DNA from 3 places in the Enterobacter sp. UPMP2061 genome. Region 1 is predicted to be linked to each of the others. Evidence: predicted binding sites of a transcription regulator. Region 1 holds the regulator's gene; each other region holds the start of a gene.
The links. The regulator Fur, encoded in region 1, represses iron uptake genes when iron is present. The targets are predictions, from matches to a motif close to ATAATAATGAGAACNACTATCAA.
Positions count from the first base shown of each region.

Region 2: a site for Fur is predicted at 2,298-2,320, ahead of sufA (Fe-S cluster assembly scaffold SufA). Genes of this name have one in related genera too.
Region 3: a site for Fur is predicted at 4,327-4,349, ahead of ftnA (non-heme ferritin). Genes of this name have one in related genera too.

Region 1 covers NZ_JBSKJP010000001.1:414,744-422,457, forward strand. The annotation lists gene nagE (PTS N-acetyl glucosamine transporter subunit IIABC) at 1-137, shown strand, start outside; gene glnS (glutamine--tRNA ligase) at 307-1,974, shown strand; gene chiP (chitoporin ChiP) at 2,421-3,818, shown strand; gene chiQ (ChiQ/YbfN family lipoprotein) at 3,866-4,192, shown strand; gene fur (ferric iron uptake transcriptional regulator) at 4,335-4,781, opposite strand; gene fldA (flavodoxin FldA) at 5,073-5,603, opposite strand; gene ybfE (LexA regulated protein) at 5,759-6,046, opposite strand; gene ybfF (esterase) at 6,175-6,948, opposite strand; gene seqA (replication initiation negative regulator SeqA) at 7,132-7,677, shown strand; gene pgm (phosphoglucomutase (alpha-D-glucose-1,6-bisphosphate-dependent)) at 7,702-7,714, shown strand, end outside.
Region 2 covers NZ_JBSKJP010000001.1:1,020,506-1,028,219, reverse strand. The annotation lists gene sufC (Fe-S cluster assembly ATPase SufC) at 1-381, opposite strand, end outside; gene sufB (Fe-S cluster assembly protein SufB) at 391-1,881, opposite strand; gene sufA (Fe-S cluster assembly scaffold SufA) at 1,890-2,258, opposite strand; gene ACWKXX_RS04975 (MerR family transcriptional regulator) at 2,580-3,308, opposite strand; gene ACWKXX_RS04970 (diguanylate phosphodiesterase) at 3,497-4,717, opposite strand; gene ycgZ (regulatory protein YcgZ) at 5,057-5,296, shown strand; gene ACWKXX_RS04960 (hypothetical protein) at 5,301-5,621, shown strand; gene ACWKXX_RS04955 (biofilm/acid-resistance regulator YmgB/AriR) at 5,651-5,929, shown strand; gene fdhF (formate dehydrogenase subunit alpha) at 6,118-7,714, shown strand, end outside.
Region 3 covers NZ_JBSKJP010000002.1:659,974-667,687, reverse strand. The annotation lists gene ACWKXX_RS08715 (anaerobic C4-dicarboxylate transporter) at 1-873, shown strand, start outside; gene ACWKXX_RS08710 (DUF2766 family protein) at 954-1,205, opposite strand; gene azuC (stress response protein AzuC) at 1,312-1,395, opposite strand; gene ACWKXX_RS08700 (MFS transporter) at 1,610-3,028, shown strand; gene ACWKXX_RS08695 (RpiB/LacA/LacB family sugar-phosphate isomerase) at 3,071-3,709, opposite strand; gene yecR (YecR family lipoprotein) at 3,955-4,293, shown strand; gene ftnA (non-heme ferritin) at 4,494-4,991, shown strand; gene ACWKXX_RS08680 (YecH family metal-binding protein) at 5,028-5,264, opposite strand; gene tyrP (tyrosine transporter TyrP) at 5,456-6,667, shown strand; gene ACWKXX_RS08670 (YecA/YgfB family protein) at 6,696-7,364, opposite strand.

The DNA of each region.
Region 1 (7,714 bases):
TCCTGAACGCCAACGCGCGCTCCATGATAAGCCCGGTCGTGTGCAGCAACATCGACGACTTCAGCGGTCTGGTGATCCAGGCGCAGGGGCAGGTGGTTGCAGGCCAGACGCCACTGTATGAGATTAAAGGCAAGTAATCGCTCCTGAGTAGAGTTATGCCTTTAGCGGCGGGGGATATCCTCCGCCGCTTTTTTTTGCAGCAATTGCCCCCATTATTTTCTTCCGGGACGTTTTAAGGGTTGTCACTACGTCCGGCTTATAAGATCATATGCCGTTATACGTTGTTTACGCTTTGAGGAATCCACGATGAGTGAGGCAGAAGCCCGCCCGAGTAACTTTATTCGTCAGATCATCGATGAAGATCTGGCCAGTGGTAAGCACACCACAGTCCACACGCGTTTCCCGCCGGAGCCAAATGGCTACCTGCACATTGGTCACGCCAAATCGATCTGCCTGAACTTTGGTATTGCGCAAGATTACCAGGGGCAGTGCAACCTGCGTTTCGATGACACCAACCCAGTAAAAGAAGACATCGAATACGTTGAGTCGATTAAAAACGACGTGCAATGGCTGGGCTTCAACTGGTCTGGCGATATCTGCTACTCCTCAGACTATTTCGATCAGCTGTATGCCTATGCGGTTGAACTGATTAACAAAGGTCTGGCATACGTCGACGAATTGTCTGGTGACGAAATCCGTGAATACCGCGGTACGCTGACTCAGCCTGGTAAAAACAGCCCGTTCCGCGATCGTAGCGTGGAAGAGAACCTGGCGCTGTTTGAAAAAATGCGTGCCGGTGGCTTCGAAGAAGGTAAAGCGTGTCTGCGTGCCAAAATCGATATGGCGTCTCCGTTCATCGTGATGCGCGATCCGGTGCTGTACCGCATTAAGTTCGCTGAACACCACCAGACCGGTAACAAGTGGTGCATCTACCCGATGTACGACTTCACCCACTGCATCAGCGATGCGCTGGAAGGCATTACGCACTCTCTGTGCACGCTGGAATTCCAGGACAACCGTCGTCTGTACGACTGGGTGCTGGATAACATCACCATTCCTGTGCATCCGCGTCAGTACGAATTCTCTCGTCTGAACCTGGAATACACCGTGATGTCCAAGCGTAAGCTGAACCTGCTGGTCACCGACAAGCACGTTGAAGGCTGGGACGACCCGCGTATGCCGACCATCTCTGGCCTGCGTCGTCGTGGCTACACCTCGGCGTCCATTCGTGAGTTCTGCAAACGTATTGGCGTTACCAAGCAGGACAACACCATCGAAATGGCGTCTCTGGAATCCTGCATTCGCGAAGACCTGAACGAAAACGCGCCGCGCGCGATGGCAGTGATCGATCCAGTGAAACTGGTCATCGAAAACTATCCGCAGGGTGGAAGCGAACTGGTCTCGATGCCTAACCATCCGAACAAACCGGAAATGGGCACCCGCGACGTGCCGTTCAGCGGTGAAATCTGGATCGATCGCGCCGACTTCCGCGAAGAAGCGAACAAGCAGTACAAGCGTCTGGTGCTGGGCAAAGAAGTGCGTCTGCGTAACGCCTATGTGATCAAAGCCGAGCGCGTAGAGAAAGATGCGGAAGGTAACATCACGACCATCTTCTGTACGTACGACGCAGAGACGCTGAGTAAAGATCCGGCGGATGGCCGTAAAGTGAAAGGTGTGATCCACTGGGTGAGCGCGCAGCATGCGCTGCCGGTTGAGATCCGTCTCTACGATCGTCTGTTCAGCGTACCTAACCCAGGTGCTGCGGAGGACTTCCTGGCGGTTATCAACCCTGAGTCGCTGATTATCAAGCAGGGGTATGCCGAGCCGTCTCTGAAAGCCGCTGAAGCCGGTAAAGCGTTCCAGTTTGAACGTGAGGGTTACTTCTGCCTGGACAGCCGTTACAGCACGGCGGAAAAACCGGTATTTAACCGTACCGTCGGTCTGCGTGATACCTGGACTAAGATCGGCGAATAATCACGCTGGCATGGTCAATGAGAAACAAACGCCGCATAATGCGGCGTTTTTTTATTTAACGATCATGTCGTTAAGCATCGGGATGATGAATTAAAGCCAACATTCCAGGTCAATGTGGTGCTACTTATTTTATTTAAAAAAGTTTGTTGTTTTCCAAAAACAGAAACGCTGAAAAATATATTCACAATATCAATGTTACTTACTGAAAATTAGCGTATTCCCCCGCCAGTACTTGCTTCCCGGTAAATGTTACAAAGCACTACGAAATATGTGCTCTTCGTCATAATCCTGACTTTTGCCTGATTAAAAGCATTGATAATTCGCGTCGCGAAAAATAACCTAAAGACGGTAGTTAATTCGAGGGTATTTCTGACTACCCCTGACCACTTGGTCTTTTCTGTTTTTCGCCGTTTAAGGCGTTTTAATTCGTCAAAGAGGAATAATCTATGCGTACGTTCAGTGGCAAACGTAGTGCGCTGGCGCTGGCTATCGCCGGTGTGACAGCAATGTCGGGCCTGGTGGTTGCGCCAGAGGCAAAAGCAGCAGGTTTCATCGAAGATTCCACCCTCACGGGCGGTATTTATTACTGGCAGCGTGAGCGTGACCGTAAAGACGTCACTGAAGATAAATACAAAACCAACCTTTCTCACTCGACCTGGAACGCTAACCTTGATTTCCAGTCGGGATATGCCGCCGATATGTTCGGGATCGATATTGCAGCGTTCACCGCAATTGAAATGGCCGAAAATGGCGACAGCGGCCATCCGAACGAAATTGCGTTCTCCTCCAGCAATAAAGCCTACGACGAAGACTGGTCCGGCGATAAAAGCGGAATCAGCCTGTATAAAGCGGCTGCAAAATTCAAATATGGTCCGGTCTGGGCGCGTGGAGGTTATATCCAGCCAACCGGCCAGACGCTGTTAGCACCGCACTGGAGCTTTATGCCAGGTACCTATCAGGGTGCGGAAGCCGGTGCTAATTTTGACTACGGCGATGCGGGGGCGTTGAGCTTCTCCTATATGTGGACCAACGAGTACAAAGCGCCGTGGCACATTGAGATGGACAAGTTCTATCAGAATGATAAAAAAACCAAAGTTGATTATCTCCACTCGCTGGGGGCGAAGTACGACTTCAAAAACGATCTGGTGCTGGAAGCTGCTTTTGGTCAGGCTGAAGGCTATATCGATCAGTACTTTGCTAAAGCCAGCTACAAATTTGATATCGCGGGTAGCCCGCTGAGCACCAGCTATCAGTTCTACGGTACGCGCGACAAAGTCAGTGATGGCAGCGTAAATGATATCTATGACGGCACCGCGTGGTTACAGGCGTTGACCTTCGGCTACAAGGTAGGTCAGGTTGATTTACGTCTGGAGGGAACATGGGTCAAGGCAGAAGGGCAGCAGGGCTACTTCCTGCAACGTATGACGCCAACCTACGCCTCTTCCAATGGTCGTCTGGATATCTGGTGGGATAACCGCTCTGACTTCAACGCCGACGGCGAAAAGGCGGTCTTCTTCGGCGCAATGTATGACCTGAAGAACTGGAACCTGCCTGGCTGGGCAGTGGGTGCGTCCTACGCGTACGCCTGGGACGCGAAGCCAGCAGATATGGCTACGCCAGACGCCTACTACGATCCGAATTACCGTCTGAAAGAGTCTTCATACAGTCTGGATGCGATTTACACCCTTCAGGAGGGCCGTGCGAAAGGCACGATGTTCAAACTGCACTTCACCCAGTATGACAACCACTCCGATATCCCGAGCTACGCGGGCGGTTACGGCAACATCTTCCAGGATGAACGTGACGTGAAATTCATGGTCATTGCGCCATTCACAATCTTCTGATGAATACGCAGGCGGGCGAAATCCCGCCTGCATGGAGACTGCATATGATGAAAAAAATGGTAATCGTTGCGCTGCTGGCATCGGGGCTGGTGGCGTGTGCGCAGGATCAGGCGCAGAAAGAAGACTCCCGTCTGAAGGAGGCGTATAGCGCCTGCATCAATACAGCACAAGGATCGCCAGAGAAGATTGAAGCCTGCCAGAGCGTGCTGAATGTGCTGAAAAAAGAGAAAGCGCATGAGCAGTTTGCGACGCAGGAAAATGTTCGCGTGATGGATTACCAGGCCTGTATCCAGGCGCGGAAAAGCGGTAACGATCAGGAAGTGGCGAAGCGTTGCGATAAGATCTGGGACGAGATTCGCAATAACAATAAATAAGTTGCTTTATGCCCGGTGGCGCTGCGCTTACCGGGCCTACAACGGTGTCACAGCCCGTAGGCCCGGTAAGCGCAGCGCCACCGGACTTTTTTCAGGCAAAAAAAAGCCAACCTTACGGCTGGCTCAGAGTATGAACACGATATTATTTCGCGTCGTGCGCGTGGTCGTCTTCGCGGCAATCGCCTTCAGCGCAGTGACCGTACAGGTACAGGCTGTGGTTGGTCAGGCGGATGCCATGACGGGCGGCGATTTCACGCTGGCGTGATTCAATGGAATCATCGCTAAATTCAATGACCTTGCCACAGTCGAGGCAGATCAGGTGATCGTGGTGATGCTGCTGAGTCAGCTCGAACACGGATTTACCGCCTTCGAAATTATGACGAGTAACAATGCCCGCGTCATCAAACTGGTTCAGCACACGATAGACGGTTGCCAGCCCAATCTCTTCACCCATATCGATAAGACGCTTATAAAGGTCTTCCGCACTGACATGGTGATTGTCTGGCCCCTGAAGCACTTCAAGGATTTTTAACCGAGGAAGCGTTACTTTCAGGCCAGCTTTCTTTAATGCGGTATTGTTGTCAGTCATGCGGAATCTGTCCTGTTGCTAAACGATTCACTTCAAAAGAAGAAGTGACAGAAAATGCACTTGGGATAATGCGTCTCATTATAGAACTGCCATGGCTAAATGAAAACTGCAAGTCTCAAGCAAAGTATGCTTATAAAAACGTGGTATCACCAACAAACTTGTTCGATGGCACCCACTTTTTACCAGGGGGATATTGTACAGGTCTGGGCGAAAAAGTTAAAAGTTTGTAGCAATTAATTTAATCGGTTTTACCTGGAAAACGGGCGCAACCGGAGTTGCGCCGCAGGGATATCAGGCGTTAAGGATATCGTCCAGGTTCAGCTCTTCACGAACCTGCTTAACCCATTTTTCTACACGCTCAGCGGTCAGCTCTGGCTGACGGTCTTCATCAATGGCCAGGCCAACGAAGTGATCGTCATCTGCCAGACCTTTGGACGCTTCGAAATGGTAACCCGCCGTTGGCCAGTGACCGACGATCGCCGCACCGCGTGGCTCAATGATGTCGCGAATAGTGCCCAGCGCATCACAGAAATACTCAGCATAGTCTTCCTGATCGCCACAGCCAAACAGGGCAACCAGCTTGCCGTTGAAGTCTACTTCTTCCAGCGTCGGGAAGAAATCGTCCCAGTCACACTGTGCTTCACCGTAGTACCAGGTCGGGATGCCCAGCAGCAGGATGTCATAGCCCTCGAGATCTTCTTTGCTGCTCTTGGCGATGTCATGCACATCAGCAACGTCTTTACCGAGCTGTTTTTGAATGTTTTTTGCGATATTTTCAGTATTGCCGGTATCACTGCCAAAGAAAATGCCGATGATTGCCATGAGTAAAATAACCTCTTGAAACTTAATGGTATGGTGGCGCAAATTGTCCACGGATAAGGGCAATAATAGCAGAACAGGCAACCCTGCGGAAACAGCTATCACGCAGGACTGCACTCTGTGCTACATGAAAAAGGTAATATTGGGGATTTTCTGACTCACGCCTTGCCGCGTAACGTCTCAAGCTGGGCGATCAGCATCTCTTCGATCAGTTCGCTGCGGCTGATGTTGCGCGCGTCAGCTAACTCGTTAAGCGCATCGACGGCATCGGCATTCAGCTTCAGTTCGACACGCTTAAGCCCACGATTTTTATCGCGTTTAAGCTGGTTGCGTTTATTGATACGCAGCTGTTCATCGCGCGAAAGCGGATTCGTTTTCGGTCGTCCCGGTCGACGCTCATTCGCGAACAGATCTAGTGTCGTACGGTCCGTTTGTTCTTTGGCCATGATTCTGAGACTTCGGGGGAAACACGCCGCCCTGCTAATGCCCGGGCGATAAGCGCGCCATCATACATCACCCAAATCCACACGCCAACGACTGGAAGCCCGTCGTCTTCCGGTCGCTGGCTTTTTAATCAATTCGCTGTATCAGTAAGATAGCGGCGAATGGCGCGCAGGACGGCATCCGGTTTTTCCGCGTGTACCCAGTGCCCGGCACCCGCAATAACGTGAGCGCGAGCCTGCGGGAATTGCGCCAGCAGCGTGTCACGGTATGCATCAGTGACGTAAGGGGAGTTGCCGCCGCGAATAAAAAGGGTAGGGTGCGGCCAGGCGGGGACGGTTTCCCAGCCCACAATATGCGAATACTGATCCCACAATACCGGGACGTTAAAGCGCCATTGTCCGTCAACAAACGATTTCAGCAGGAACTGGACCACGCCTTCCTCATCAAGATGCTCACGCATAACGGCAGCCGCCTGCTGGCGGGTTGCGACACCCGCTTCGGTGACCGCATTGATGGCGGCAAAAATCTCATCGTGACGGCGAACGTCGTAATTGACGGGCGCAACGTCGATGACCACCAGCCCGGAAATTCGCTCAGGGGCCAGCGCAGTGAGCGCCATCACCGCTTTGCCGCCCATTGAATGCCCGATAAGCGTCGCTTTCTGGATATTATTCGCATCGAGGGTGTCCCGCAGATCCTGCGCCATGGCTGCGTAGGTCATCTCCTCCGAGCGCCCAGAAAGACCGTGATTGCGCATATCAACCTGGAGGATCGCGTGATCGGCCACTAAATCGCGCGCAAGCACACCCAGATTATCCAGGCTACCAAACAGGCCGTGAACCAGTACGATGGGAGAATTATTGTTCGGCGATTGTGCAGTTTGCGCTCGGGTATTCAATTTCATGGCAAAGTTCTTTTTTTAGGTTTGTCAGGTTAGGGTATCATGTTGACCATTCTGCCGCCCGGGGGCAAGGATCCAGTTTAATCTGACTTTTGCCGCCAACCTGGTTTGACGCTATCCGCTGTTGGGATTTGACCTTATAATCTCAACGACTTGTATTCAGATAAGATATCGCACTGGATTAAGATGAAAACAATCGAAGTTGATGACGAACTCTATCAGTATATTGCCAGCCAGACGCGGCATATTGGGGAGAGCGCGTCCGACATTTTACGGCGCATGCTCAAAATTTCCGCCGCCTCACAGCCCACTCCTGTCACTAAAGATGTCGTGTCTCAGCCGAGCGTTGTTGCACAAGTAAAACCTGCCGTCATGCCGGCAAAAGACAAAGTGCGAGCGATGCGCGAGCTGCTGCTGTCCGATGAATATGCCGAGCAGAAAAAGGCGGTTAACCGCTTTATGCTGGTGCTGTCTACACTTTACTCACTGGATAACAACGCATTTGCAGAAGCGACAGAGTCGCTGCACGGTCGCACGCGCGTTTACTTCGCAGGCGACGAGCAGACCCTGCTGCAAAATGGCAACCAAACCAAACCCAAACACGTTCCCGGTACACCATACTGGGTGATCACCAACACCAATACGGGCCGTAAGTGCAGCATGATCGAACATATCATGCAGTCCATGCAGTTCCCGGCGGAATTGATCGAAAAGGTTTGCGGTACAATTTAACCCTTGCATCAGAAGGACCAGGCAATGGCAAATCACA
Region 2 (7,714 bases), 610 kb from region 1:
CTTCTCTTCCATCAGATCCTGGAAGTCAAAGCGATCCAGCGCCTCAAGGCCGCGATACTTGCGCACCGCGTTCAGCGCGGTTTGCAGGAAGAACTGGTTGCTGACGCCCGGAATTTCCACCGGATACTGGAAGGCCATAAAGATGCCCTCGCCGGCACGCTCTTCCGGCGACATCTCCAGCAGATCTTTGCCGTTAAACTCAACGGAGCCGCTGGTGACTTCATAATCTTCGCGTCCTGCCAGCGTCGCTGAAAGCGTACTTTTCCCGGAGCCGTTTGGCCCCATGATGGCGTGAACTTCACCCGGTTTGACGTCAAAATTGAGGCCACGCAGGATCTCTTTCTCTTCCACGCTAACCTGTAAATCTTTAATGCTTAACATGTGCTTTCCTTAACCGACGCTGTGTTCAAGACTAATGGCGAGGAGTTTCTGGGCTTCAACGGCAAATTCCAGCGGCAGTTCAGAGAACACGTCCTTACAGAAGCCGTTAACGATCATTGAAATCGCATCTTCTTCACTGATCCCGCGTTGCAGGCAGTAGAAAAGCTGATCTTCACCAATACGTGACGTAGTTGCCTCATGCTCAAGCTGGGCGCTGTTATTGCGGCATTCCACATACGGGAAGGTATGCGCCCCGCAGTCCGCGCCAATCAGCATGGAGTCGCACTGGGTGAAGTTACGCGCGTTGGTTGCCGTCGGCATGATTTTCACCAGCCCGCGATAGCTGTTCTGGCTGTGACCAGCAGAGATCCCTTTTGAGATGATGGTCGATTTGGTGTTTTTACCGATGTGGATCATCTTGGTGCCGGTATCGGCCTGCTGATGACCGCTGGTCAGCGCCACGGAGTAAAACTCACCGATGGAGTTGTCGCCGCGCAGAATACAGCTCGGGTATTTCCAGGTAATGGCGGAGCCGGTTTCTGACTGCGTCCAGGACATCTTGCTGTTTTCGCCTTCGCACAGCGCACGCTTGGTGACGAAGTTCAGAATACCACCTGTGTTGCCGTCGCCCGGGAACCAGTTCTGTACCGTAGAGTACTTCACTTCCGCATCTTTATGGATGATCACCTCTACCACCGCCGCGTGCAGCTGGTAGCTGTCGCGCACAGGAGCGGAGCACCCTTCGATGTAGCTAACGTAGCTGCCTTCATCGGCCACCAGGATGGTGCGTTCAAACTGGCCGGTTTTTTCCGCATTGATGCGGAAATAGGTCGAGAGCTCCATCGGGCAGCGCACGCCTTTCGGCACGTAGATAAAGGTGCCGTCTGACGCCACCGCCGCATTCAGTGCCGCGAAGAAGTTATCGTTACTCGGCACCACGGTACCAATATACTTTTTCACCAGCTCGGGGTGATCGTGAATGGCTTCCCCGAAGGAGCAGAAAATGATCCCCTGCTCCGCCAGTTTTTCACGGTAGGTGGTTGCCACCGAGACGGAGTCAAAAATGGCGTCTACCGCCACCTCTTTGCCTTCGCGCACGGGCACGCCGAGCTGATTAAACGCTTCTTCAACTTCTTTGCTCAGGAAACTGTTCTCCGCGCCGGTTTGCTGAACCGCGCCGGGTTGCGAGGCGCAGGTGTCATCACAGCTGCCGCAGGAGGGCGCAGAGTAGTAGCTATAATCCTGATAGTTCAGCTTATCGTAATGCGCTTTCAGCCAGTGGGGTTCTTCCATCTCCAGCCACGCGCGGAATGCGCTCAGACGAAACTCCAGCATCCACTCCGGCTCGTTACGTTTCGCCGAAATGGCGCGCACGACCTCTTCGTTGATGCCTTTCGCCAGCTCATCGGTTTGCAGCTGCGTAAAGAAACCCTCTTTATAGTTGAGGTGTCCGCCGCTCCAGGTGTTTACATCACTCGTTGCTTCAGTATTACGAGACATAGTACCGCCTATACCCCAAAGCTTTCGCCGCAGCCGCATTCGTTCTGGGCTTTCGGGTTATGAAATTTGAATAACTGGTTTAAACCTTCCCGAACGTAGTCGACTTCGGTTCCATCGATAAACGGCATCGCCTGTAGCGCGACGTATAACTTTGCACCGTCGGTTTCAAAGACCAGATCGTCCTTTTCAGGTTCGGTTACGGTGTCCAGCACGTAGCCAAATCCCGCGCAGCCAGTCTGCTTAACGCCTAAGCGTACGCCGAGGATGTCGGGATTTTTTGCCACCAGCTCATGAATATGCGCCGCCGCCGCGGGCGTCAGCGTTAAGCCACGCCAGGCAAAATCGGCCGGATTGAAGGTTTCTGAATGCAGTTCCATAGGTCCACCTCATCTGATAAGCCACCAGGGCATAACACCATGTTAGTGATAACGATTATCACTTCAACCCCCTGCGAGCAGGGGCTTTGGGCTAAACCGCCCTTTTTGGCTACTTTCATTAAGCATAGACCCTGTGACGGGATGCAGATGGGATGGTTAGATTTGTTCAATGCATTGATAAATAATGCATTTCATAAGAAAGGCGGTAAGATGACGGGCAATGATAAAAATTGTATTGGAAATACCTATTTTTGAGATAGCTATCTTCCAATAAGAAAGCTGACTCGAAAAGACAAAAAGGCCCTGACGGACCCCTAAACATCAGTGATGGAACGAAACGGCGAAACCCTGTTCACGCCAGTGGTCGAGCTGCTCCTGTTGACGAGGCGTAGGCGCTTTACCGGTCCAGACGAAGATTTTTTGCCCGGGGAAGAGTTCCGGACGGGGAGAATCAATCGGCTCAGCCAGCACGTCGATATGCCATCCCTTGTAGGCAAGACGGGCCGCTTCCAGCCACAAATGCGTACGGTCGTCGCACTCCCACCCGACCAGCAGCGCATCTTTACCTGCTTTTTTTCGCGACTCACCCAGGCTTGCAACGGCAAACTCAATCAGGACACCATCCAGCAGGCTCGCCATGTGACGCACCGTATTCTGGTCCTGGTTCATTCGCTGCCGCACAGGGGTGATGATGTTATCTATCAGAACATCCATCGCATGGTCACGGCGGAACTCGCCGATTTTGGCGCGCAGTTTTGCCGGATTGGCATAGCGCAGAACGGTTAACATCTCTTCCTGAAACGATGCCCAGTTCCCCTGAGTCATCACTTCTGTATTTTCAAGAAGCGCTTTTACTTTACCGACCGAAACACCCGTTTTCATCAGGCGTTTGATCTCTTCGATACGCAGGATATCTTCATCGTCAAACTGACGATGACCCCCTTCGCTTCGCTGCGGCTTCAACAATCCATAACGGCGCTGCCAGGCACGCAGCGTAACGGGGTTGATACCGCATCGTTCGGCCACTTCGCCGATACTGTAATAGGCCATTAACTCCCTCACGCACAATACTTCCATACCTAACCAAACCAACCTTATCAGATTGTACAAATCATTTGTATAACTAACTCCTCGTTCTGAGACAAGTGAATGGCTCAACGAACCACTCACTCGTTAATGTATTGTTGTATAAATTTAGCCGTACGTACAGGTCACTTTTAAGAGTTACGTACAGGTTTTTATAAATCGTACTTTTTCTCGGGCCAAGCAATCGCCGGTATGCCCCCCAGGCGCGGGCTGGCGAAAAGGTGCCCCTGGAACTGAGAAATCCCGGCAGATTCCAGCCACATCCACTCTTCAGCCAACTCTACGCCTACCGCACAGAACAGAATTTCCAGGGACGCGCAGCATTTAATAATTGACTGAATGATCGCCTGACGCGGGCCGCTCTTGTGCACGTTGGCAATCAAATCACGGTTGATCTTGATTCTGTCCGGCTGAAACTGGGCCAGCAGTTGCAGACCGGCGAATCCCGCGCCAAAGTGATCGATGGCCACGCTGATCCCGGCGCTTTTAAGCTGTCTGACCGCGCTGGTGAACTCTTTGAAGCGCGAGATCGCCTCGCTCTCGGTGAACTCGACCACAATTTGCTCCGGCACAAAACCGTTCGCCTCAATTGCCGTCAGTAAAAAATCGACGGCGCCAGGAACATTGACCAGCGTCATCGGCAGCAGATTAATGGACAACGTTTGAGTCTGTAGGCCCAGCGCGCTGGCCATCGACAAAGCCACCTGTTTACTCTTCAGATCCGATTCGTACAGCGCCTCACGCGAGAGGTTGGCAAAATAGCTTTCCGGAGACTCACCGGACGGCGTGCGGATCAGGGCTTCCCAGGAAACTACCTGCTGCATAAACGGATCGACGATAGGTTGAAATGCGAAACTACAGCCCGCGCCCTTTGCCACAACAGTCGGCTGGGAGGATAACGGCGTGTTTTCGGTGACAAACTCCCAGGCGTCAGCCGGAGGCAGCTCAAAGTAGTTGGCTTTTTCAGTGGCCTCAACGAAGGTGCGGAAAAATTGCAGGGCGCGATCGTTATAGGTCAGCTGATAGCGGGTTGTGCCTTTATCGAGTACCTGTTGCAGCACTTCGTCGGTATCGTACTGACGAAGGTCAAAGAGCTCCATACCCACGTTGCCAAAACGTCTTGAAGGCCCGTGATCGCTTAACAATTCGACCACGTTGTGATGCCGTGGGTCACGGCAGATGAGCTCATAGATCTCCTTAACGTTATCAGCGGGACCTTCAAGTAACTGAAAAAAGTGTGTGCCGTTAAACAGCAAAATCCCCGTCACATCGAACTGGCGATTTCTACAATTTGCAGCAGCGACCATGTCTTCCAGCGCTTTCACTGGAACGTCCTCGCAGATATGACTGCGGTAAATGATGGTTGTGAGCATGCTAATCCTGAAGATTGAGGGGGTGACCACGAAAACACGTGGGGAAAACTCTGTTATAGCACATTAATTGCCCAACAAATAATTTACATCTCAACGATTTACACGGCTTTTTTGCGTCATTTACGGGCTTGTACAACTCTGCGACGCCGCTTCGGATTGTACAATATATCTTGTGAATCCCGCAGTAAATCGTATAAGAATAAACATCTGATAAATAATGATTTTATAAAATATATTATAAAATATTTAAAAAATTGTACATTTTAAATGTACAGATTTGAAAATTATGTATACCTTAAATGTAACGTTACTGATTACGAAAATTTACAGGAGCGAAACATGCAGCAGAACGGACACCTCGCAGACTCGGCAACAGCGATTGCGCAGTATTTCGAAAAAGCCGCGCTTCCAACCCAACAGGAAACATTGGGTCAGGTTGTTGTTGAAATCCTTAGCGACGGGCGAAATCTGAATCGCAAATCGCTCTGCACAAAACTGTTGAGTCGCCTTGAAAAGGCCAATGGCCCGGAAGAGGAACATCATTATCACATGCTTCTTGGCCTGCTCTTCGAACGTTAATGTCATGAACAGCAGTGATGCGGACAGACTGATCGACAAGCTTATTGGAGAAGCCGCTCTTTCACTTTTGAAGGAGCGCGGTCCCGTGACGACCGAGGGATTGGTTCAGCGTCTGCGTAACATGCAAGCATATGAAACGGATCCCCAGCGGCGGGAGACATTAGCGCGAGTGATAGCTGAAATCAGCTCTGGCACGGTCGCTTTTAAAGGTCGCAGAACCGCACAAGGACGAATACAGAGAGAGGGATCTCTCAAAAATAACCGAGACAATGTAGTGCCGTTATTTGGAAATGGAAAACCGTCCGATCCTAAAAAGATACATTGACTACAACTTTACAGCTACGGTGAGAACAAATGAGACAAAATATTCAGCTTCAACCCGAATACCACTCCGCCTTTTTAGATAGCGCGTTGTCGGAGTATTTCCGTCACGCAGGCGATCGCTTTGCTGAAGAGTCTGCCATTTTTTCGACTGCGGTTCGTTGTGTTCTCGCTTCCGAAGGTCATTTGACCAACAAAGCGATCATTCTCTGGCTAATCCAGACGCTGGAATCCACCGACGATGTCGTTAAGGCGGATGTGATCCGCAAGACGCTGGAAATTGTCGTCGGTTACACCATGGACGATCTTTAACGCCTCCCCCATCCCTACGGATAGCGTGTCATCGTCAATTCTGACGAACAGACTGACGATGACACACCCTCTCTCCTCTAACGCCCTGTTAATCAAGAACGCTGAATGTGGCATGGATCCTGCTTAGTCCGCTAAGGGACTGGGCTTTCCAGTAAACATTGCTTCATTTCTTAACAGGTCTGTTATTGATGAAAAAAATCGCCAGCGTCTGCCCCTACTGCGGTGCAGGCTGCAAACTAAACCTCGTCGTTAAAAATAACCGGATTATCCGTGCCGAAGCCGCTGATGGCGTAACCAATCAGGGCACGCTTTGCCTGAAAGGGTTCTACGGCTGGGACTTTCTTAACGACACACGGCTGCTTACCCCCCGTCTGACGCAGCCCATGATCCGCTACAGCAAAGGCGAGGCCTTTACCCCTGTTACCTGGGAAGAGGCCATTCGCTATACCGCTCACAGGCTTAAAAGCATCAAAGAACAGTATGGCCCTCGGTCCATTATGACTACGGGTTCCTCACGGGGAACGGGCAATGAGACCAACTATGTGATGCAAAAATTTGCCCGAGCGGTGCTGAATACTAACAACGTCGACTGCTGCGCCCGCGTCTGTCACGGTCCGTCCGTTGCCGGTTTACAGGAGACCCTCGGCAACGGCGCCATGAGCAATTCCATTAACGATATTGAAAACTCAAAATGCCTGCTGGTATTCGGCTATAACTGCGCCGACTCTCACCCCATCGTCGCCCGACGCGTGCTTAAAGCACGTGAAAATGGCGCTAAAATCATCGTCTGCGATCCGCGTCATATTGAAACGGCACGCATTGCCGATCTTCATCTTCAGCTAAAAAATGGCAGTAACATGGCGCTGGTCAATGCCTTTGGCTATGTCCTGCTGGAAGAGGAACTGTACGACAAAAACTACGTTGCCCGCTTTACAGAAGGGCTTGAGGCGTACCGGCTGACGGTAAAAGATTACGCACCCGAGCAGGTTGAACATCTGACGGGGATCCGCGCGCGGGATGTTCGTCAGGCAATGCGCATGTTCGCAGCGGCGCCTTCAGCAACGGTGATGTGGGGAATGGGCGTCACGCAGTTTGGTCAGGCTGTCGATGTGGTGAAAGGTCTCTCCAGCCTGGCGCTGCTGACCGGCAACCTGGGCCGCCCTGCCGTCGGCGTGGGTCCGGTTCGCGGGCAAAATAACGTTCAGGGTGCCTGCGATATGGGCGTTCTGCCCAATATGTTCCCCGGCTACCAGGACGTCACTGACCCGGCGGTCAGACTGAAATTTGCCGATGCGTGGAAAATCAATGTCAACCGGATGGACGATCGCGTCGGGACGCGTATCACCGAAGTGCCGCATCTCGCGCTGGAAGGAAAGATCAAAGCGTATTACATCATGGGGGAAGATCCGCTTCAGACAGAAGCCGATCTGGGTCTAGTCCGCCGCGGCTTTGAGGCGCTCGATTTTGTGGTGGTTCAGGACATCTTTATGACCAAAACGGCAGAGGTGGCTGACGTGCTGCTCCCTGCCACCTCATGGGGAGAGCACGCCGGCGTGTTCACCTGTGCCGATCGCGGCTTCCAGCGTTTCGGCAAAGCCATTGAGGCCAGCGGCAACGTGAAGCGCGACTGGGAGATCATCAGCCTGCTGGCCACGGAGATGGGTTATCCCATGCATTACGAGGATAACCAGCAGATCTGGGACGAAATGCGCGAGCTGTGCCCCCTCTTCTACGGCGTGACCTACGAAAAAATGGGCGAGATGGGTCATGTGCAGTGGCCCTGTC
Region 3 (7,714 bases), on a different contig from region 1:
CTTGGTGCGCAGCACGGTATCGGCCACGCGTGGGGGATCCTTGAAATTCTTGCGGTCTCCGTACCGGCCTCACTGTCTGGCGTCGCCATTGCGGCACTGTGGAGCTTGCGTCGCGGGAAAAACCTCGCAGACGATCCCGAATTTCAGGAAAAGCTGAAAGATCCGAAACAGCGGGAGTTTATCTATGGAGGAACGGAGACGTTGATGGATCAACGTTTCCCGAAACAGGCCTACTGGTCCACGTGGATCTTCTTCGCCGGGATTGCCGTAGTGGTCCTGCTGGGTGCGCTGCCCGAGCTGCGTCCGGCGTTTGAGATCAAAGGGAAAATGACAGCCCTGTCGATGAACCTTGTCATTCAAATGATGATGCTGATCGCCGGGGCCATCATGCTGATGACCTGCAAGGTGAATGCGTCGGCCATTTCAAACGGGGCGGTATTTAAGGCGGGGATGGTCGCGATTTTCTCGGTGTTTGGCGTGGCGTGGATGAGCGATACCTTTTTTCAGGCGCATCTCGACGAGCTGAAAATGGCGCTGGAGGGGGTGGTGAAAAGTCATCCCTGGACGTATGCCATCGTGCTGTTCCTGGTATCAAAACTGGTCAACAGCCAGGCTGCGGCCTTGACCGCGGTCGCCCCGATGGGGTTGATGCTGGGCATCGATCCGAAAATGCTGGTGGCCTTCTTCCCGGCATCCTACGGCTACTTTGTGCTGCCCACCTATCCGAGCGATCTGGCCTGTATCGGGTTCGATCGCTCCGGCACCACCCGCATCGGTAAATTCATCATCAACCACAGCTTTATTCTGCCGGGGCTGATTGGCGTCAGCTGTGCCTGCGTGGTGAGCTATCTGCTGGTGCAGACGTTCTTCTGATCCTTCTGCGGGCGACAGGCTCTGTCGCCCTTCGACGTAAAAGCAGAAAAGAGTTTCTAATTTTAAAACATCGGTTTATTTTAGTGTGACTCACCCTGCGGTGTGAAGCGGAGTTCAATCAGCGCAATCGCTTTCTGGATCGCGCGGAGCGTAACCGGGTCCGCCGCAGCAGGATGGTTGGTGAAATCGATGTTTTTCAGCTGGGTCGACATCTTTTCGCGTACCTCAACCGGCGCGATAACGTCAATCACATCAAGGATTTGTTTGATAACCAGCTGGCAGGCGACGACGTCAGATACCAGTTCCTGATCGGCGCTCAGGTTTTGTGACATGGGGTTCTCCTTATTCAAAGGGCGCCATAGTAGCAAAACAGACGCCCTTCCATCTCCCTCTCGTCGTCCGCAGACATAAAAAAACCTGCCGAAGCAGGTTTTTTTATCAGAACATCGCACCCGGTGGGACGTCTTTAAACGTTGTGCAGTAGTTTGCCCACATGCTTTTCAGGATTTTGCGCAGTTTCATTATGTTGCTCCAGTAACGTGTTATGCAGGTGTTATTGTCAATACGCTTATAATATGACCACCATCACAAAAATCAACCATTTTGTGACCTGCATCACGGTTATTAAACCCTCAGTGCTGCTGGTTTGTTAAAAAAAGCCATGATAAATCCGCACGTTACAGGCTTATAAATTCCAGTAAATGTTTATAAAATTTTTTGAGCGGGCAGGAAGAGAATGAGTGAAAACGTATCCGGCAAAGAGAGCCGTGGATTATCGCCTGCGGCGCTGCTGGTGGCCGGTGCTTTCTTTATGGAGTTTCTGGATGGGACGGTGATCGCCACCGCGTTGCCGGATATGGCAAAAAGCTTCGGCGACCAGGCGGTGGATCTGAATATCGGCATCAGCGCCTATCTGATCACCCTGGCCGTACTGATCCCCGCCAGCGGCTGGATCGCCGACCGCTTCGGCGCGCGAAAAGTGTTTGCCCTCGCGCTGGCGATCTTCACGCTGGCCTCGGTATTTTGCGGCCTGTCCACCACGCTCGATCAGTTCGTTGCGATGCGCGTCCTCCAGGGCATGGGTGGCGCGCTGATGGTGCCCGTAGGTCGCCTGGCCGTGCTACGCACCACGCCAAAACATCAGCTCATCACGGCAATCGCCACCCTGACGTGGCCTGCGCTGGTCGCGCCGATCATCGGCCCGCCGCTGGGTGGGTTCATTACCAGCTATGCCGACTGGCGCTGGATCTTCTTTATTAACGTGCCGCTGGGGATAATCGCCATTTTGCTGGCGCTGCGCATCATTCCAGACCTGCATGAAGATACGCGCCGACCGTTTGATTTACCGGGTTTTGTTGTCACCACCCTTGCCATGGTGAGCCTGGTTTATGCGATGGAGTTGATGGGCGCAGAGCCTCTGCGAACAGGATTAACCGCCACGCTGTTTATCGTCGGTGTCGTCGCCTTAAGCCTGGCGCTGCGTCACTTTAAGCGGGCAACCTGGCCGATGATCAGGCTCGATGCGATGCAGGTGCCGACGTTTCGCGTCACCCTGTACGGCGGATCGCTGTTTCGCGCCTCCATCAGCGCGGTTCCGTTCCTGTTACCGCTGATGTTCCAGGTCGGCTTTGGCATGGACGCGTTCCATTCTGGCCTGCTGGTGCTGGCGGTTTTCGTTGGCAACCTCACCATTAAACCGGCGACGACGCCGCTTATCCGCAGCCTGGGGTTTAAGCGGCTGTTGCTGATTAACGGTGCGTTGAATGTCCTGGCGTTGCTGGCCTGCGCGTTTCTTACGCCGCAGACGCCCGCGTGGCTCATCATGCTGATCCTTTATCTGGGCGGCGTTTTCCGTTCGATTCAGTTTACAGCCATCAGTACGCTGGCTTTTGCGGATGTGCCATCGGCGCAGATGAGCTATGCCAATACCCTGTTTTCAACCGCAACGCAGCTTGCCGTGGGGCTTGGGATCACGCTCGGGGCGATTGGTATTCGTATCGGGGAAAAAGTCAGTGAGGCGATGGGGATTGCCGGTATGCCGGGAATGAGCTTCCGGCTGGCATTTGTGGCAATCGCGCTGATCTGCCTGGTGGGAATGGTTGACACGCTGCGTCTGACCAAAGATGCGGGCAGCGCGGTCTCATCGAAAAAGTAACGCTATCTGCCGGGCAGGCAACGCACCGCCCGGCAAAGTAAATCAGCCAACAATACCGCGCACGAAGGCTTCAATCTCTTTGTCCTGGCAGTTCTCGAAGAAGCACTGCTGGAAGCGCTGGCCTGATACGGCGGTTTTAACCAGCTCAGGATCGATTGCTCGCAGGGTATCCAGATAGTTTTCTTTCACCACCGCCGCTTTCACCTGGTTCAGGATCCCGGCGTTACGCACCTGCGGCTCTTTACGCTCTGGTGGATAGCCTTCGCCATTGCGTCCGGTAAACGCTTTCTCAAAGATAAAGCGTACGTTCAGTTCTGCCCCCCAGCCGAAGCCCTTCGCAAACGGCAGAGAAAGCGCGTTACCGTTGTTGATTTGCGCAAACAGGAAAGCATCCGCAGGATCGATGCAGTAACCGCAAATCACACCCGGATGGATGTTCAGGGACATCAGCGCGCCCTGCCCGGTACCGCAGCCGGTAACAACAAAATCAACGGCTTTAGCGTTAAGCAGAATGCTCGCCATGATGCCCAGGTGAATATAGGTGAGATGATGATCGTTCTCATCACTCATACCGACGTTATAGACCGGAAAACCTTTCTCATCAGCAACGGCTTTCAGCTCATTAAGGATGATGGGATTTTTAGCGGCCTGGCTGTTTTCCATCATCAGTGCAATTTTCATCTTGTCTCTCCTGAATGCATGGCGGGCGATCCCGCTGTGGATACCTTTTCAACTTAACCTTACTATCAAACAAACGCACTTTCAAATTAAGTGAAAACTTGTTTTAAAAAATAAAGATGCGCTCACAATTTCGCGCGCTGGCCCGGCTCGTTGCACAGTGAGAGGGCAGATCCTCCGGCTATTCCAGCCATTGCGTACCATCGCGTTGGTTACAATGGCGTATTTCCCGTCACGCAGAGTGAACCATGAAACGTGTAATCATAGCCGGAACGATCCTGTTGCTCGCCGGATGCAGTATCAACCGTCAGGCAGAAGTCAGCAGTACGGATGCCCCAAACGGAATTGTGCGCCTCGACTATGGCCAGGCCATGCTGCAAAACGCCTGGTCTGATGAGTATGTTAATAACGGTACGGCAACCAAAGCCTGTCAACATATGGGCTACGCCACTGCGTCAGCCTACGGGCAGCCAATTAAAACCTGCACCCTGATCAGCGGTTCACTCTGTCTGAACGAAAGTGTGACCATTCAGTATAAATGTCAGGGATATGCTGTTACCTCTTCCAGCCAGAATCCGTGGTATTAACCGCTACTGCCAGTCACGCTGGCAGTTTATTTAATAAGAACTAAAACAATTCTCATTAATAAATATAAATGGCGGCAATGCGTTTTATTCCCATTCGTATTTTTAATAAAGAAATATTTATTTTACTTTTTGCAAATAATTAAATAACAAATTATAGTGTCGCTCATCGTGAACCAGAATTAATAAACCGGAGCTGCACCATGTTAAAAACTGAAATGATCGACAAGCTCAATGCGCAAATGAATCTTGAGCTTTTTTCTTCCCTGCTTTATCAGCAGATGAGCGCCTGGTGCAGCTATCACAGCTTTGAAGGGGCGGCCGCCTTCCTGCGTCGTCATGCCCAGGAAGAGATGACGCACATGCAGCGTCTGTTTGATTACCTGACGGACACTGGCAGCCTGCCGCGCATTGATAACGTGGCATCGCCTTTTGCCGAATACGGCTCTCTTGATGAACTGTTCCGCGCCACCTATGAGCATGAACAGCTGATCACCCAGAAAATTAATGAACTGGCTCATGCCGCCATGACCAGCCAGGATTATCCAACCTTTAATTTCCTTCAGTGGTATGTGGCTGAACAGCACGAAGAAGAGAAGCTGTTTAAATCCGTGCTGGATAAATTATCTCTGGCAGGTAAATCCGGGGAAGGTCTGTACTTCATTGATAAAGAGCTGTCGACGCTCGATACCCAGAATTAACAGAAAAGCGGTGCTGAGTTTTCAGCACCGCATTATTTAATGGCGGCAGATTTTACTTTCGTGAGTGGAAAATCCGTCTGCTGCTGGAATGAATTTTCCGCGCGCCGCCAGAAACGCCACCAGCTCCGCGGCCGTCATCTCCGAAGCTGAACAGGTATGGAAACGCGCCGCTTCGCCAAAGCGGGCATGTATCGCCTCAACCAGACTCTCCTCCGTATAGCGCTCACCTGACTCAATCATCATATTCAGCACGTCGTGTCCGTGAATTGACATGGTTACCTCTCGCAAATAAAAAGCAGACTAAACGTTCCCTCTACGGCACGCTTTGCGCTGGCTCAGGTTACCCTTTTCTTTTTGTAAATTAATTATTACACCCTATGTAACGGTGATTTGACGAGATGGTGCTTTTCCCTTACTCTGCGCCGCAGAATGAGTCGCGGTATGGAAGCGTTGTAGAGGAAAGCGTGAAGAACAGAACTCTGGGAAGTATTTTTATCGTCGCCGGAACGACAATTGGCGCAGGAATGTTGGCCATGCCGTTGGCTGCCGCCGGCGTCGGGTTTGGGGTTACCGTAGTGCTGCTTGGCGGTCTGTGGGCCCTGATGTGTTACACCGCGCTATTATTGCTGGAGGTTTATCAGCATGTCCCTGCCGATACTGGCTTAGGCTCCCTGGCTGCACGCTATCTTGGACGCTACGGGCAGTGGATCACCGGTTTCAGCATGATGTTCCTGATGTACGCCCTGACTGCCGCTTACATCAGCGGCGCCGGGGAGCTGATTGCGTCAAGTATCAATGACGGCTTCGGTGCGTCACTTTCACCGGAAACAGGCGCCATTGTCTTTACGCTGATCGGTGGCGGCGTGGTTTGTGCGGGCACATCGCTGGTCGATCTGTTTAACCGTTTTTTGTTCAGCGCCAAAATTCTCTTCCTGATTGTGATGCTGGTGCTGCTGGCACCGCATGTTCACAAGATTAACCTGCTCTCCCTCCCGCTGGAGAAAGGTCTGGCGCTTTCGGCCATCCCGGTTATTTTCACCTCCTTCGGTTTTCACGGCAGCGTGCCGAGCATCGTGAGCTATATGAACGGTGATATTCGCAAGCTGCGCCGCGTCTTTGTTATCGGCAGCGCCATTCCGTTGATTGCTTACCTGTTCTGGCAGCTGGTGACGCTGGGCAGTATTGATTCCAATACCTTTATCGGCCTGATGGCAGAGCATTCTGGTCTGAATGGATTCCTGGTTGCCCTGCGTAACGTGGTGGCCTCTTCACACGTGGAGCTGGCGGTACATCTGTTTGCAGACCTGGCGCTGGCAACCTCCTTCCTCGGCGTAGCGCTTGGCCTGTTTGACTATATGGCGGATCTGTTCCAGCGTCGCAATACCGTTGCCGGACGCTTACAGACGGGGGCGATGACCTTCCTGCCGCCGCTGGCCTTCGCGCTCTTTTACCCGCGCGGGTTTGTGATGGCGCTGGGGTATGCTGGCGTGGCGTTATCGGTACTGGCCCTGCTGCTGCCTTCCCTGCTGGCGTGGAAGAGCCGCCAGCAACATCCGCAGCAGGGGTATCGCGTAGCGGGCGGTACGCCAATGCTGTGCGTGGTGTTTGGTTGTGGGGTGGTGATTATTCTGGTGCAGGTGCTGATTGCAGCGGGGATGCTGCCGGAAGTGGGATAAAAAAAGGGGCTATGAATAGCCCCTTTTTTCAGTGCAGGCAGCAGCTTTTAAACTTCTTCCCACTCCCGCACGGGCACGGGTCGTTACGCCCCACCTTCGACCCGTTAACGATCGGCTTTTTCGCTTCCGGCTGCTGCGGGTTAGCCACCCAGTAGTTATACAAACGCAGCGCCGCAGGCTGAATGCTTTCGATGCTGGCCATGTACTCCTCTTCGGTCAGCGCATCCAGCTTCTCGCTGCTCTCTTCCGTCCCGTGCAGGGCAATCACCGCCAGGTCCGCTTCCAGCGCTTCCGGCAGGGATGACCAGTCCGTCAGCGCCACGCCGCGCATGTAGCCATAGCACCACTCTTCCACCACGGTATAGCTCTGACCGTCAACGTCGTTATAGCCAAACAGCGGTTCAAACTGATCCGGGTATTCGCTCAAACGCTCGGCAATATCGTTCATGTGCTTAAAGCAGAGATCGATAAAACGGTTCATCTCACGATCGTTTTTCCAGCGCGGAATATACTTCTCACCACCCCAGACCGCCACCAGCCAGGTGTCGGGCTCCACCACGACGGGACCGGAAAGTACTGCGGTAAGCATGCCGTCCAGTTCGGACACGTCAATCACGGATGCATCGTCGTGACCGTAAGAGATTAATGTCTCTTCCAGCCACGCCATCTCGCTTTCATTTAATGGGCCTTCAGCCATTGCTGATACTCCTGATAAAAAAAACGATCCTGACATATATCGCCGCGCGTGCCTATCTGAAGTTTAGGTCTTTATTGCTGCAAAAACGTGCAAATCGTGACCGTTGCACAACTTATGGGCTTTGTTGTTAAGGAGATGTGATCTCCGCTGTAAATTCATCTCATCCCGCAAAGGCGCATAAAACGGCGCTCTATACTCAACGTGTTGTGACCCGGTCAAGGGATTAACCATTCTGGCAACCTTTTTGCTTAATGTTCTGCGCGCTTCGCGGTGCGTGGGATCCTCGCCGTATTAAGCATGAGATTGCTTCTAAAGTGCATTTTGTTCTCGCTCTTGTTTTTGGATTTACG